DNA from 2 places in the Thermococcus sp. Bubb.Bath genome. Region 1 is predicted to be linked to the other one. Evidence: riboswitches for the same ligand, from Rfam matches in the RefSeq annotation. Region 1 holds a riboswitch; the other holds the start of a gene.
What was found. Region 1 has a riboswitch for fluoride ahead of E3E29_RS02380 (respiratory chain complex I subunit 1 family protein). Riboswitches for the same ligand answer to the same signal wherever they lie in the genome.
Positions count from the first base shown of each region.

Region 2: it holds a riboswitch for fluoride, as region 1 does, so the genes downstream of both, E3E29_RS04070 (hypothetical protein) here and E3E29_RS02380 (respiratory chain complex I subunit 1 family protein) in region 1, are expected to answer to the same signal.

Region 1 covers NZ_SNUR01000001.1:437,055-444,290, reverse strand. The annotation lists gene E3E29_RS02405 (proton-conducting transporter membrane subunit) at 1-1,453, opposite strand, end outside; gene E3E29_RS02400 (NADH-quinone oxidoreductase subunit B family protein) at 1,450-2,055, opposite strand; gene E3E29_RS02395 (NADH-quinone oxidoreductase subunit F) at 2,055-3,260, opposite strand; gene E3E29_RS02390 (proton-conducting transporter membrane subunit) at 3,257-4,606, opposite strand; gene E3E29_RS02385 (hydrogenase) at 4,611-5,237, opposite strand; gene E3E29_RS02380 (respiratory chain complex I subunit 1 family protein) at 5,234-6,193, opposite strand; fluoride riboswitch at 6,214-6,276, opposite strand; gene E3E29_RS02375 (hypothetical protein) at 6,351-6,578, opposite strand; gene E3E29_RS02370 (hypothetical protein) at 6,565-6,735, opposite strand; gene E3E29_RS02365 (NYN domain-containing protein) at 6,826-7,236, opposite strand, start outside.
Region 2 covers NZ_SNUR01000001.1:717,883-725,118, forward strand. The annotation lists gene trmBL2 (HTH-type transcriptional regulator TrmBL2) at 1-570, shown strand, start outside; gene E3E29_RS04055 (helix-turn-helix domain-containing protein) at 743-955, opposite strand; gene E3E29_RS04060 (Sjogren's syndrome/scleroderma autoantigen 1 family protein) at 952-1,293, opposite strand; gene E3E29_RS04065 (arginase family protein) at 1,290-2,021, opposite strand; fluoride riboswitch at 2,123-2,193, shown strand; gene E3E29_RS04070 (hypothetical protein) at 2,212-3,078, shown strand; gene E3E29_RS04075 (DUF6062 family protein) at 3,088-3,774, shown strand; gene E3E29_RS04080 (hypothetical protein) at 3,765-4,064, shown strand; gene E3E29_RS04085 (hypothetical protein) at 4,061-4,483, shown strand; gene crcB (fluoride efflux transporter CrcB) at 4,517-4,888, shown strand; gene E3E29_RS04095 (DUF190 domain-containing protein) at 4,893-5,276, shown strand; gene E3E29_RS04100 (hypothetical protein) at 5,591-6,076, shown strand; gene coaBC (bifunctional phosphopantothenoylcysteine decarboxylase/phosphopantothenate--cysteine ligase CoaBC) at 6,143-7,236, shown strand, end outside.

The DNA.
Region 1 (7,236 bases):
AAGTCGGCGAGATTCCTCCAAAGCCCTTGGCAACAACGAGGAAGCCTCCCTTTATTCCGAGCGCTCCCCCGAGGAATTCGGTGGCCTTCAACCCGGAGAAGGCTTCTACGGTGGGATTCACCAACCCGAAGAGGAATCCTGGGAGGATTCCAACGAGGAGGAGAACGGAAACGGCGAAGAGATATCCCGCATCTTCCACGCCGTAGCCTTTTCTCCCCCCTGCCTTCTGCGCCCCGTGGGTTATCATCTTGCTCATCGCGACACCAGCTATTCCTGCCGTTAGCGCTACGAGAGAACCCACGAGCATCAGGAGGATCCTCATCCCGGGGTCGGGAAGCTTGAAGCTCTGGAGGAGGCTCTCTAATCCCAGCCATTCTCCGAGGAAGCCGGGGAATGGGGGTATCCCGGCTAGGCTGAGGGCTGATGCGTAGCCAGCCAGGACACCGAGGAGCGAGAGCCTGCCGCGAACCACCTCCGGGAACCTCCCGGTTCCGTTCTCAAGCCTGCCGGCTATTAGGAAAAGCAGTCCCTTTGCAACGCTGTGGGCGAAGGCAAAGAAGAGGAGCGCCAGTAAGGTGAAGGCCGCGAGCGTCGCATTGCCGTAGTTGAGGGCAACGACTGCACCGCCGAAGAGGGCCAGAAGAACCCCGTCGTTTTCCACCGTGCTGTATCCGGGGAGCTTCTTTACGTGGTCAGTTCCCGCCGCATACGCTGCCCCCAGGATGGCGGTTAAACCCCCGAACAGGAGGAAGAAAACGCCTATCCAGTCGGCTGGCCTCTGGATCAGGAGCATCCTTACCATCCCATAGAGGCCCATGAGGGTTAGAACGGCGCTGAGCTGGGCCGAGAGGTTGGCTGGGGCGTTTCCGTGGGCTTTCGGGAGCCAGACGTGGAACGGGAATATCGCCATCTTCACCGCAAAGCCAAGGGTCGCGAGGAAGAAGGCAACGTTCCAGAGGGGCGAGCCCTTCCAGCCTGAAAAGTGCACCGAGCCGCTCTGGATGGAGAGGAGACCGAAGCCCGCTAAGATTAAGAGGGCGCTCAGCTCGCCGAAGGCGAGGAACCTGTAGGCGTTGCGGCCTTCCTTCTCCTTGGCTGTTATGCCGAGATAGCTCGCCACCGTCATGACCTCCCAGCCAACGAGGAATGTCACCGCGTCTTCCGTCAGGAGGATTAGGAGCATCCCGGCTATCGCCATTGAGAAAGAGGCAGCTAAAGTCCTCGGGTAGTGGTCGTCGTAGTCAACGCTGTAGAGGGAAGCGGTCAGCCAGACGATTGCCGAAATCAGCGCGAAGTACCTTGCGGTTCCGTCAATGCTCTCCGGTTTGAAGAGGAGAACGCCGAGGAGGAGAGCAGATAGCGCCGCGTCCGTCCAGTACGTTAGCTTCCTTGAGGCGAGCGGAAGGAGCGACGCGAGGGCGAATCCAAGGGTTATGATGTAGTACACGTTCATTCAGCATCCCTCCCGGCCATCTTGAGCAGGCCCCGGATTATCTGAACTGGCGATGGAGGACAGCCCGAGACGTAGCCGTCAACCGGGACGAAGTCCTCGACCTTTCTCCTGCAGAGGGAGCCGTTTGCGCAGGCTCCGAGGACCAGAACGCGCTTTGGCTCCGGCATGAGCTCATAGGCCTCCTTGAGGACGGGGACCATGCCGTCGGTCGGGCAGCCCGCCACGAGCAGGACGTCAGCGTGCTTCGGCGTCGGCGTGAAGAATATTCCGAGTCTGTGGACGTCGTAGTAGGGGCCCTGGAGCTGGGCCACCTCGCGATTGCAGGCGTGGCAGGTCCCAACGTCCAAGAAGAAGACGTGGAGCGAGCGTTTGAAGTCGAGGGGGTTCCTTACGTCGTCAACATCGAGTTTCCTTCCGAAGGGAACGTTGCAGAGGCGACAGTTGAGGCACTTTTTCGGGTCGAGCTTTCCGTCCTTGACGGCGCCGAACGGGCATTCCTTCGGAGTTTCGAGCGGAAAGCTCGGCGGAAGCTCCTCGTCGCTGACCTTCTTTGGATAGTCGCTCGTTATGACGCCCTTTCTGAGTCCTTTGATTATCCACATCACTCCACACCCCCCTGCCAGAGGTCTGCATCGGCGAAGTTCAGCCCGAAGCTCTCTAAGCCAAAGGGAAAGTCCGTGAAGATGTTTCCGGTTATACCCCTGGAGAACGCGATGTAGTTCACCCTCGAAGCACCCCTGAGGCCAATCCACGAGATTCTCCCATCCTTCACCTCGACCAGCGTGAGCACGTCCCCGTGGGCCGCCTCTGCAACCCCGAGGTTGAGGCCTTCCTTAACCGACGGGTCGGAGCGAACGGCTTTGACGTCAACGGAGTCGATTATCTCAAAGGAGCGCTCTATCTCCTCCAGCCTTACCATCATCCTGGCTAAAGCGTCGCCCTCTTCGCAGGTAACGGGTTTGTATGAGTAGTACCTGTCGAAGCTCCTGACGTCCCTCGCTATTCCTGAGCCGCGTGCCGCTATTCCAACCGCGTCAAGCTCGATTATGTCCTCCCTGCTCAGCCTGCAGGTGTTGTGGAGACGGTCGATGAATATCTTACTCTCAAGGAGCTCTTCCCTGAGGGAGCGGAACTCCTCACGGATTTTTCCAAGTCTCTCAACGGCTTTGGGTTCGAGTATCCTAACCTCCCCAGGCCTATTGGCGCTGAAGCCGTAGCGATGTCCCGTCAGCCGTGAGAGGAGCCTGAGGACGTCCTCCTCAAGCGCGTGGAAGTGCATTGTCGCGACCTTCTGTGAGGCCGCCCCTGCCAGCTTGTGTATTGCGTTGAAGTGGTTGTAAAGCCTCTCAATCTCCAGGAGGGCCTTCCTGACTTCCCACACCTCCTCGTCTGGATTTTCCTCAATGGCCTTAAGGAGGGCGTAGGTGTAGGCTAAAGAGAAGTTCCCCGTTGCCCTCTCAAGGACAACTACGGATTCTTCAATGGGGCGGTTCAATAGTCTCTCCTCGATGCCCCTCCTCTTGTAGCCGTAGACGGGCCGTATGGAGACTATCCTCTCGCCGTAGGTGAGTATCTCAAACGCCCCGGCCTGACCGAGACCTCCGGCGGCGGGACCGAAGGTGAGCGGAACGGCGTTGCTTCCAGGAGGGATGGTGATGTACGGGCTGGTATCGCTGATTAACGCCGGCGCTATCTTCCTGTCAGGGAGTTTGTCCGTGTATTCTAACTCTGCCCTCCCGGTTTCGTAGTCGAGCCAGACACTGAGGAACTTTCCGTTTTTCCTAAAGACCGCTGAAAGAACCTTCATGCTACCAGACCCCCTGTGAGGACGAGATACCACGCGTATACGCTGATTCCCAGGGAGACGAGGGTCATCGTGAGGGGAACGAGACCAGAGTCGAGGGAGACTCCTTCCCCATCGCCGAAGGCCATCCTCGCGGAGTGCCAGTTGAGGGCGAGGAACGAGAGCAGTAATCCCGTTCCCACGAAGAACGCCCACCAGTAGCTGATGGAGAGGGAAACTCCGAGGATGGCCAGCTCGGCTATGAAGGTCGCGAAGGGGGGTGAACCCGTGACCGACAGCGCCGAGAGGACCAACGACAACCCCTGACCGGGGGAGGCGCGGAAGACTCCCCTTATTCCTCCAATTTCGTGGGTTCCGTATGCTCTCACAAGGCTCCCCGAGGTAAGGAAGAGCGCCCCCTTGGAGAAGGCGTGAACGGCGAGCAAAACGAAGACCAGCCTGAGTAGGGAGGGGTGGTAGTAGGAAAGCCCGATTCCCGTGGTGGCTACCCCCATCATGTCCATGCTCGAGTAAGCGAGGAGGCGCTTGATGAACCTCTGAGACGCCATCAGCAGGGAGGCGACGATGAGCGTCAGGACGCCGAAGAGTATAGTGGCCTCGGCTATTACCCTGCTGTTCCCCGCCCTAAAGATGCGGAGGTAGACAAGGAGGGCCGTAGGGAGTAACGTTCCTGAGAGCATGGCGCTGACCGGTGACGGAGCGCTCCCATGGGCATCTGGAAGCCAGCTGTGCATCGGAAAGAGGCCGACCTTCGTCCCAAAGCCGATTAAGGCCAGAAGGGCCACCAGGAGACCGTCCTCCGGCGTGAAGCTCAGCCCCCTAAAGTCGAGGGTTCCAGAGGTGGAGTAAGCCAGAACCACGGAGAGAAAGGCTATTCCGAGGCCGGCCGATGCCACTATCATGTACCTCCAGGCACCCTCGACGTTCCTCCTCTCGCCCTCCGTTAAAATCAGGAGCGCGCTGACGACGGTCGTCCCCTCAAGTCCTATCCACATCCAGCCGAGGTTGGAAACGAGGGCCGTGAAGAGCATGGTGAAAGCGAAGAGCGAAAGGAAGCTCCAGTAGTAGCGGAGGTCAAAGAAGGGCCTCTCAATGCCCTTCGTGTAATAAAGCGATGCAAGTGAAGCGAAGAAGTACACCCAGCTCACTATGTTCACTATGATGAGGGAGTACCAGTCCGCGTACAAGTTCTGCGTTGATATAGTGTAACCTTTCCAAAGCATGGCCGTTGCCAGGACCCCGGTGGCGAAGGTAAAGGCTGGGGTTATAAGCCGGGCGAGCCTCTCTGAGGCGAGCGCCAGGAGAGAGGCCGCCAACGGAAGTATTAAGAGGTAGATTGCCGCCTCCATGTTATCACCCCGTGAGCTCCTCCAGTTCCAGCGGACCGTAGCGCTTCTCCGCTCCTACGATGACCGCCAGGAGGACGAAGGCTATTATATCCAGCAGTATGCCGAACTCAAGTATAAGGGGCATCGGCGTCAGCATAGCCGCGAAGTAGAGGAGGGCGTTCTCCTCGCTGACGTAGCCGATTATCTGGGCCAGTGAGTTTCTCCTGTCTGCTATGATGAGGAGGCTCAGGAAGAGAAGTATGAAGGGTATGACTCCGCTCCAGTTCCTGGTAACCCTGTAAACGGGCACGTAGAGGAAGTAAGCGAGGACGGCAACTATCAGCCCCACGACGATTGCGTGGTGCGTCGTCCTGATTTCCCTGTTGCGCCAGATGTAGTCCCTTCCCACGTCCTTCCAGAGAATCCAGGGGATTAAGAGCGTCCTAAAGGCTATCGTCACGCCAGCCAGGATTACCATCTCGGGGATGGCCTTTTCCCAGCCGATTATCGCCAGGATAGTGCCTATGAGGAGCGACTGGAACGCCACGAGCCTTACAAGCGAGTGCATGTAGGACTCCGTTAGGAGGAGGAACGCCACGAGGAGCACCGTGACGCCGAGCAGGTTTATTACTTCGGTGGTTACGCTAATCAAAGTCCACCACCCCCGATGAGGAAGCTTATGACGCCCATGATGGCAAGCAGGAAGCTCGCCGACAGGTAGTCGATTATCCTGAACAGCCGTATCTTCGCGAGGGTCTCCTCAACGACCACGAAGGCCCCGATGAGGCCGAGCATCTTCACGAAGAGCCAGAAAGTGCCTTTGGCAATCTCGTAGAGGGATGCATTTGTGGCGAGCCCCCAGGGAACCGCGAAGACGTTGAGGAAGACCGACATGAGGATGAAGGACTTCATGTAGCCCGCCCAGCTGTTGAGGGCGTAGAGCGGTCCAGTGTACTCGAGCCCCTTCCCCTGGTCGAGCATGCCGAGCTCGTTGCTCCCATGGGACTCTATGGGGAGCTTTCCGGTGTCGAAGAGGAGGAGCATGAAGAAGGCCGACATTATGAGGATGTGCGTCGGGTTGAGGTACCAGCCTTCCGCGGTTACCCTGTGGTTCATCAGGAACGGGTTGTTCGTGCCTGTAAGTATGGCCACGCCGAAGAAGACCATTATCAGGACGGGTTCCGCGAAGGCACCGAAGTTGACGGCCCTCGTTGCTCCGATGCCCGTGTAGTAGCTCCCAGTCCTTTCCGTTGCTAGGATTGATGACATCGCCGCGAGGCCGAAGATGAACGTTCCTCCGAAAAAGTCAACCGTAGGAGCGAGCCAGCTCGGAAAGTTGCCGATTATCGGCAGCACCCACGGCAAGGTGAGCATCGCGCCGAAGGCTATGAAAGGCGCCGCAACGAAGAACGGCCCGACCCCCTCTGAAATGAGCGTCTCCTTCCTGAAGAACTTGGCCAGGTCGTAGTAGGGCTGGAAGATACTGATTCCCTTCCGCGACTCGATTCTTGCCTCCGCCTTCTTCAGTATGCCCACCATCAACGGTGAGAGGGCTAATACCACTATAACCTGGACTAAGCCTATAAGTACCTCTCCTTCCGGGTTCAATGGCGTCACCTCCAGTCTTGGAGAGAACAGGCGTCATTAGCCCGTGGAGGGCACTTAGGGCGGACGCCTTCGCCCGGAATTTTACCCGTCGGTGGTATAGCCAATCCCTTTTAAACTTTTTGCGAACGGAAGGGTTCATCGATGATTATCTCTGGAGCTATTGACTTTTCTGTTCACTTTTTTCTTTTACGAGGTACTTGTCCATCACCCTCTTTGCCTCCTCGTCGTTCCAGCTCCCGCCGAGGAGCCTGTTCTCGGCTATGTATCCGGCAAGTTTAATCGCCAGCGTCATGTTCTCCTCGTAGAGCTCGTACATCTTGAAGTTGAGGGACGCCTCCCTCTTGGAGAGTTCCAGGAGTCGTTGCCTTAGATCATTCTCTTCCATTGTTCCCACCCTTTAGCTTCTCGTTCTCTATTTTCAGCTCCTTAATAGCCCTGTTAAGGATCTCGTTATCACGTTTCATCTCCTCGTATTTCGCCTCCATGCGTTTTAGGAGGCTTTCTATCTCTTCAATCCTCTTTCTGAGAATCTCCTCTTCCAATTTCTACACCCCCATAAAGTGAACGAAGTGACGTAAAAATTTAGCGGGATGAATGTTATAAGAGAAGGCCGCGATGTTGTGCTACAACTGTTAGTGCAACTCACATTGATTTATAAGATCCTCCGTTATTTCTTCCGCCTCATCAACCGTACCCAGAAGCTCATCCGAGGAGCTTTTACGTGAATAGTACAGCTTCACTATCACACCTGCATCTTTTGCTGCTTTGACAGCAGGCACAAAGTCATTATCTCCGGCTACCAATACAGCAATTTTTATGTGGCCCGCCCAGCTAAGACGGACGAGATCAACTGCAAGCTGAACATCGACTCCTTTTTGAGCAAAATACTCCTTTCCCTCCGCAGTATATCTCTTGACAGTCTTTCCTGTAACTACCTCAAAACGTTCTAACCGATCGATTGAGTGGAAAAACCGCATTGCTTTTCGGTACCTTTCCTTTTCTTCTGAGGTCGGGGGGCTACTCTGATACGGTGAGGCATTGTA
Region 2 (7,236 bases), 280 kb from region 1:
CACCCGGAGAACATCCTCGAGAAGTTCATCGAGGAGTGGCAGGAGCGCATCAAGGAAGAGCTTGAACTCAAGAAGAAGGCCAAGGAAGAGCTCCTTGAGCTCATGAACCCGCTCATCGAGACCGAGATTCCGAAGTACGGTGTCGAGAGGGTATGGGTCGTCCGCGGAATAAGGAACGCCACTCTCAAGACCAGGGAGATGTTCGAAGACGTCAAGGAGAAGATACTCCTCGCCGACGATGGTTACATAGCAGCTAACCTGGAGAAGGAGATAATCTCAGCCGCCGACAGGGGCGTCGCCGTTAAGATAATAGTGGCCGAGAACCTCCTTCCGAGGATAAAGACCTCGAAGCTCATCGACTACGGCAAGAAGGGCAAGATCGAGCTCAAGGTTCTCGACAAGTTCGAGCTTCCGATGCTCATTTGCGACGACGAGGTATTCTTTGCCCTCGAGGACATGGCCGCTCGCTACTTCAACTACGAGACCCAGATATGGATAAGGGACTTCAGGGTCAGGAACCTCTTTGAGGGCAAGTTCAATGAGTACTGGGAGAAGGCCAAGAAGCTCTGACCTTCTCTTTTTGTTGTCCCTTCTGTTTTCCATTCCGTTCTACAAAATTCTTCCGAAAGGCTTCAAAGCGCTTATTGGTTCCTCGAACCAATTTAACATCTTTAACGGCAATTAGAACCCCGCGAGCTTTGACCATTACGAACAAAAGCATAGAAAATTCAAAGGGAAGAAATCAGACGTACTTGAACTCGTCTTCCTCTGGCTTCTTCTCCTTTATCTTCCAGTAGATTTTGTCCTCTTTTTCAAAGCTCTCCACCTTTCCCTGCTCGGAGAAACGGAGCAGGTACCTCCTGACTTCCATGGGGTCGATCCCTGTCTTTTCAGCTATCTCCTCAATGGTCTTCTCCCCATCCTCAAGTGCCTCCAAAACCTTGACGTTCTTCATTCTCCTCCCTCCAATGCCCGATACTTCAATATCAGTTCTATTATCTTCTCCATTGCACTTAAGTGTTTCTCAAGGGCATTCACATCACTCGGAAGGGCCGATGCCAGCTCCGCCAGTTTCGCCCAGAGGGCTGCCTCTACATCAACGTTCCTATCTGCAATGGAGTCGCGCTTATTCTTGGCCCTGTACTCGCAGACTGGGCAGAAAACCTTCCCGTCCTTTTCGAAGAGGGGTGAGCCGCATACAGGGCAGTGCCTGTCCAGCATCTTGGCTCCGGAGAGCATTAGGGGCGTTATGACGTTCCTTATCTCCTCGTCGGTGGGCCCTTTCACGTTCATCCCTCCATCAGAAGCCGGAAAACCTCAATCAGCGCTTCCTTCCCAAGTCTGGAGCGCTTTATCCTGTCCGAAACCTCCGCCACATCGAAGGCCACCACGTTGAACGCTTTCGTAACCCTCTCAAGGAGCTCCAAAAGTTCATCAAGGGTCAATTCACCGTGCTGAAACCTAGCAATCCTGTACTCCGGCCTGAGAACGTCCAGGTCAACAGTCAGGTACACATCCCCTCCAAGGTATTCCCTCGCATCCTCAACGACGCCGTCAACGCCGTGATTGGCAAGGTTGAGATAAGATTTCCATCCGCGAGGGGTCTTCCTTGTTCTTGGGAGGGCGGGATAAATACGCACTCGTCTCGTCCAGAGCTCCGTCCTCTTCGTGGTGGGTATCATGAGGACGGGGGCAATGACTGCCGCCCTTTCAACCCTGTGCTCCTCAAGTGAGTAGGCAAGCCACGAGCCGTGATCGAGGTAGTCGTGCATCAAATCCGTGTGAGCATCAACGCTGATGAGGGACGCGGGCCGGAGCTTTCCGACTATGGAGTATGTAGCCAGATGTTCCCCGATTACGTAGCAGCAGTCAGAGGGGACCAGTCTACTGAGGGTCTCAGGGTTCCTAGCATCCACTATATTAACGTCCTCCCCTAAAAGCCCTTCCTTTTCAAGCAGCTTTCTGGCGTAGTGGACACCCTCGCGGTTTGGTTTCTCGCCGAACGGGATGAGAGTTACCATTTTATCACCGGAATGTCATAGTTGAGGGATTTTAAAATCCTTATGGGGCTGAGCATCGATGGAACTTTTTGAACGGGAATATTTTTAAAGCAGACCAATCAACTAAAAAGGGCGATGGCGTCCGCCTGGCTCCGGCCAAATCGCCTTAATGGCTGATGACGCCTGTTCTACAGCTGATGGAGGCGGTAGAATGGGCTCGAAGCTTGGAGAGTTCGGACGCTTTGTGAATATAGATAGGGTTCTCGATTACGTTGAGAAGCGCCGCCACGAGGACGGTGGATACTGCTTCGTCAGTGTTTTGGATGACACCAACGTTAACGACACCTACTACGCCGTCAAAATCCACGACCTCTTGGGGCTCGAAGTTCCTGAGAAGGAGAAGACAATAGAGTTCCTCGAAGGAACAATTCAGCCACAGACAGCCGTTGTTGCAATAGCGATGGCCCTTGAGGCCCTTGCAATACTGGGGGCAGATGACGTTGCCAGGGAGCACGTGGACATAGTCTACACAAAGTACAACCCCCTTGAGGGCAAGTTCGCAGTCGGCCTCGGGGGGAGCGAGGAGTTCGGCACTGCAACACCGCTGGAGGCCACATACTGGGTCGTCAAGGCGTTCAAGGCCATCGGCCAGCCGATAAGTGAAGAAGAGAAGGAGAAAATACGAGCCTTCGTTATGAAGTTCAGGATGGGAACCGGATACGGTGTAAAACACCCAACGACCACTATGACGTACCAGGCACTTTTCACGCTCCACACGCTCGGTTACCGTCCACCCAAGAGCCCCCACTTCAGGAACTGCGAGCTCTGCGGCGACTGGGGCGGCTTCACGGAAGTTCCATACAGCCTCCCGCCGTATCTTGAGCCGACCTTCTACGCTACCAGGGGGCTTGAACTTCAGGATGAGAGGCCAACCTGCCCGAAAAGGCACATCTGGTTCATCCGCCAGCTTCAGAACTCAAACGGCGGTTTCAGGAGGAGCCTTGAGCTGGGAATATCCAACTTCCAGAACACGTATAGGGCACTCGCAGTGATTGAATCAATGATGAGGCACCTCTGAGTGATCCCTATGGACTTAATAGGAATCTATTTGAAGGAAGCCATGAACGAAGGATGCCCGGTGTGCAGGATCCTGCGCTCCTACGAGGAATCGCAGATAGACACCATCCTCTACGAGCACGTGAACGACCCGGAGGTCAGGAAAAAATTCCAGGAGAGCCTGGGCCTCTGCACGTACCACGCCTGGAAGACGCTCAAAAAAGCGTACTCGGAGCCCCTCCTCGGACCCCTTGGGGTAGCGATAATCTACGAGAGCATCCTCTCACGCTACATCACCTCCCTGGAGGAGAGAAAGCCCCTGGACGAGGGAGAGTGTTTCCTCTGCGACCTCGTTCAGCAGAAGGAGAAGGACACGGTAGAGGCGTTTGCGGAGAGGATTGAAGAGCTGCTCCCAGAGTACGAGAAATCGAGCTCAATCCTCTGTAAGAGGCACTACGAGATGCTTCTCCGGGAGGTCGGCCAGAGAGACCCAGAAACCGCGGACAGACTCCGGAAAATCCAAATAGAAAAACTAAAAGGCCTCCAGAAACGGATAAATTCCTTCATAAACAAGTTCGATTACAGGGCAGAGAAGGAGCCAACGAAGGAAGAGGCATCCTCCCTACCCCTGACGGTAGAAGCCCTGAAAGGCCTTGAAACTGGGGCAACCATTCGGGAGCACCAGGAGAAAAAGAGGGGGTTCTTACCGTGGAGATAACTCTGTCGCCGGAGGATCTTGAAGCAGTGAAGAGGAATAAGCGCGAAATCGAGAGGAGGTTCAACGACCTGAAAGGACTAGAGAGGACTTTAAAGGAGCTCAAGCTCGAATACCTGCGGGAGCACAGGGACAGACTGAAGAAGAAGCTAGAGGAAATGAGGAAGCTGTACGAGGAGATGACCGAGTTCGAGAGAAAGGCCAGACGTGACAAGGAACTTCTGATGGTCTTTAGAAAAGAGCTAAGCGAGGAGAATCGGAAGCTAAGAAAAGAGCTGGGGGACAGGATATGAAAATAACCCTCAGGTCAAAGGGGAGTTGGAGGAAAGTAACGTTCAAAATACCAGACGAAACGTTCGAGAGAATCGAAGAGCTATCAAAGCGCTATGGGTTTAGAGTTGATGAAACTCTCAGGATAATCCTCCTCCACGGTTACATCGAGAAAAGAGAGGAAAGCGCGGAGGAATTCAAGGAACTTGAGGAAGAAATATCCGCGCTGGAACGGGAGCTCTACGAACTCGAAGGAAAGTGGTCGCCATTGAAATTCACAACATACTACCTCGCGATGGACAACCAGAACCTCGCAATCCAGCTTTCGGGGATGATCGCCGAGAACAAACGCTTGAGAAAAATGCTTGGAAAGCCAGAGAGGGACTTCTCCGAAATTGAGCGGCTCATCCATTACTACTTATCATTCGAGGGCAAGGATTAAAAAGAAAACAAACCGGGCTCCGATGGTGGTAGGGTGAACGGCAGGATAGCACTCGCAATAGCACTGGGCGGTGCATTGGGGGCCCTTTTTAGATTTTATATCTCCGGCCTGCTTCCGGTCTACGGTGAATTCCCTGTTGGAACTTTAATGGTGAACAGTATAGCCAGCCTAATCCTGGGCTACATCTACGGCCTCCTCTTCTGGGGCTTTGACGTTCCCCCAGACTGGAGGGCCTTTTTCGGGACGGGATTCTGTGGCGCTTTGAGCACGTTTTCAACTTTCTCCTATGAAACTTTCTCTCTCCTCCTCGAGAGGGAGTATCTGATGGCCACCCTTAACATCCTAGCAAACGTTATAATCACGATCCTCCTAGTATTCGCGGGCTTCATGCTGGCCCGGAGGTGAAACCATGGTTGAGGTCGAGCACTGGAACACGCTCCGGCTGAAAATATACATCGGCGAGAACGACCGCTGTGATGGAAAGCCCCTTTACAAGGCGATAGTTGAAAAGCTCCGTGAGATAGGAATGGCCGGAGTGACCGTTTACCGTGGCATCTACGGCTTCGGGAAGAAGAGCCGTGTTCACTCCAGCGATGTGATGAGGCTCTCCACAGACCTGCCTGTTGTGATAGAGGTCGTTGATAGGGGCTACAAGATAGAGAAAGCCATCTGTGAGATAAAACCTATGATAAGAGACGGACTCATCACGGTTGAGCCCGTCATCGTGGTGTGGGTCGGAACGCAGGAGGAGGTCAAGAAGTTCGAGGAAGACGCCGTCAGGGAGGAGGAATGATTTTGTTGTAAATTTTCTATTTAGATATAGATTTTCCAGTATTCTATTGTATCAACCACAATTTTTTGCGAAAAGTTTATATATCATGAGGGGCCTAGAATATAACAAGCGGGCGGCACCCCGGTTGTACAATAAGGGATAGAATCAGAGCTGTAATCACCGACCCTCCGGGATGGAATAACCCCTCAAATTGTTTGCAGTTTTATTTTTAACTTGACCCGTACCCAATTGAAACCATGCCGAAAACCTAATAAGACTGATATGCAAATCTGTTTCTAGATGAGTGAATAAGCGTGCAAAATGCGGTGATCTCGATGGTCGAGCTCGACTTCGAGTTACCTTTAAAGGAACTCAATGGTGTGATGGAGAGATTCATGTCCGCGGAATTATTCACAAAGTGGGTCCTCTACAATGAGGACAGGGGTACTGTAGCCCTCCGCGTCGTGGTCCCGGACTTTGAGATGGAGCAGGTCATTCTGGATATTGCAGAAGTAGTCAGGGGACCGCTTGAAATAAGCATCGTAAAAGACGGTCTTGCGGAGATAAAGGTGGATCAGGCCTTCATCAACGTTATAAATGTAGATGGTGTCGTTTACCCATTAGCCCTCATAATGGAGTTCGATTTCAACGCCCATGTTCCTTCCAGAATAGAGCTTATAACCGAAAAGGACTGCCCTGAGGAAGTAATCAGCGCAATATTGCACACAAAGCTCGGCCCCTTTGATTTCAGAGACCCTATGAAGACGAAAATCCTCCAGAGCAACAAAATGACAAAGATAATGCTGACCACTGCAGTCTAAGCGACTTTAGAATGACCTTTTAGGTAACCTTAAAATCTTTTTACACTATTCTCTTCTGGTGATATCATGCTCCACCACGTTAAACTCATCTACGCGACCAAAAGCAGGAAGCTCGTTGGCAAAAAAATCGTTCTAGCCATTCCTGGAAGTATAGCCGCGGTCGAATGCGTCAAGCTCGCGAGGGAGTTGATACGGCACGGTGCCGAGGTTCACGCGGTGATGAGCGAGAACGCACAAAAGATAATCCATCCGTACGCTATGGAGTTCGCCACCGGAAACCCCATCGTTACAGAAATCACGGGCTTCATCGAACACGTCGAGCTCGCGGGAGAGCACGAGAACAAAGCTGACCTCGTCCTAGTCTGCCCAGCGACGGCAAACACCATCTCAAAAATCGCCTGTGGAATCGACGATACGCCAGTTACAACCGTTGTTACGACAGCCTTCGCTCACACTCCAATAATGATAGCCCCAGCGATGCATTCAACGATGTACGACCACCCTATTGTGAAAGAGAACATTGAGAAGCTGAAGAAACTGGGTGTAGAGTTCATCCAGCCGAGATTTGAGGAGGGCAAGGCAAAAGTGGCCTCAATCGAGGAGATAACCTACCATGTTATACGGAAGCTCCACAAGAAGGACCTTGCCGGGAAGCACATTCTCGTCACGGCCGGCGCAACAAGAGAGTACATAGACCCGATACGCTACATAACCAACGCAAGCAGCGGGAAGATGGGCGTTGCCATAGCTGAGGAGGCCGAACTCAGAGGGGCAGAGGTAACCCTCATCAAAACTAAGGGAAGCGTGCCGAGCCTTGTGGAGAACCAGATTGAAGTCGAGACCGTCGAGGAGATGCTGGAAGCGATAGAGAACGAACTGAAAAGCAAAAAATACGATATCGTTATCCTAGCGGCTGCCGTCAGTGACTTCCGCGTTAAGGATAAGGCAGCCGCCAAGATAAAGAGCGGAAAGCCGTTAACCCTCGAGCTCGAGCCGACCCCGAAGATAATTGACCGCGTGAAGGCTCTCCAGCCCGCCGTCTTCCTCGTTGGCTTCAAGGCAGAGACCGGGCTGAGCGAGGAGGAGCTTCTCAAAGCGGCCAGGAAGCAGATAGAGCGCGCCGGGAGCGATTTGGTAGTCGCCAACACTCTTAGTGCCTT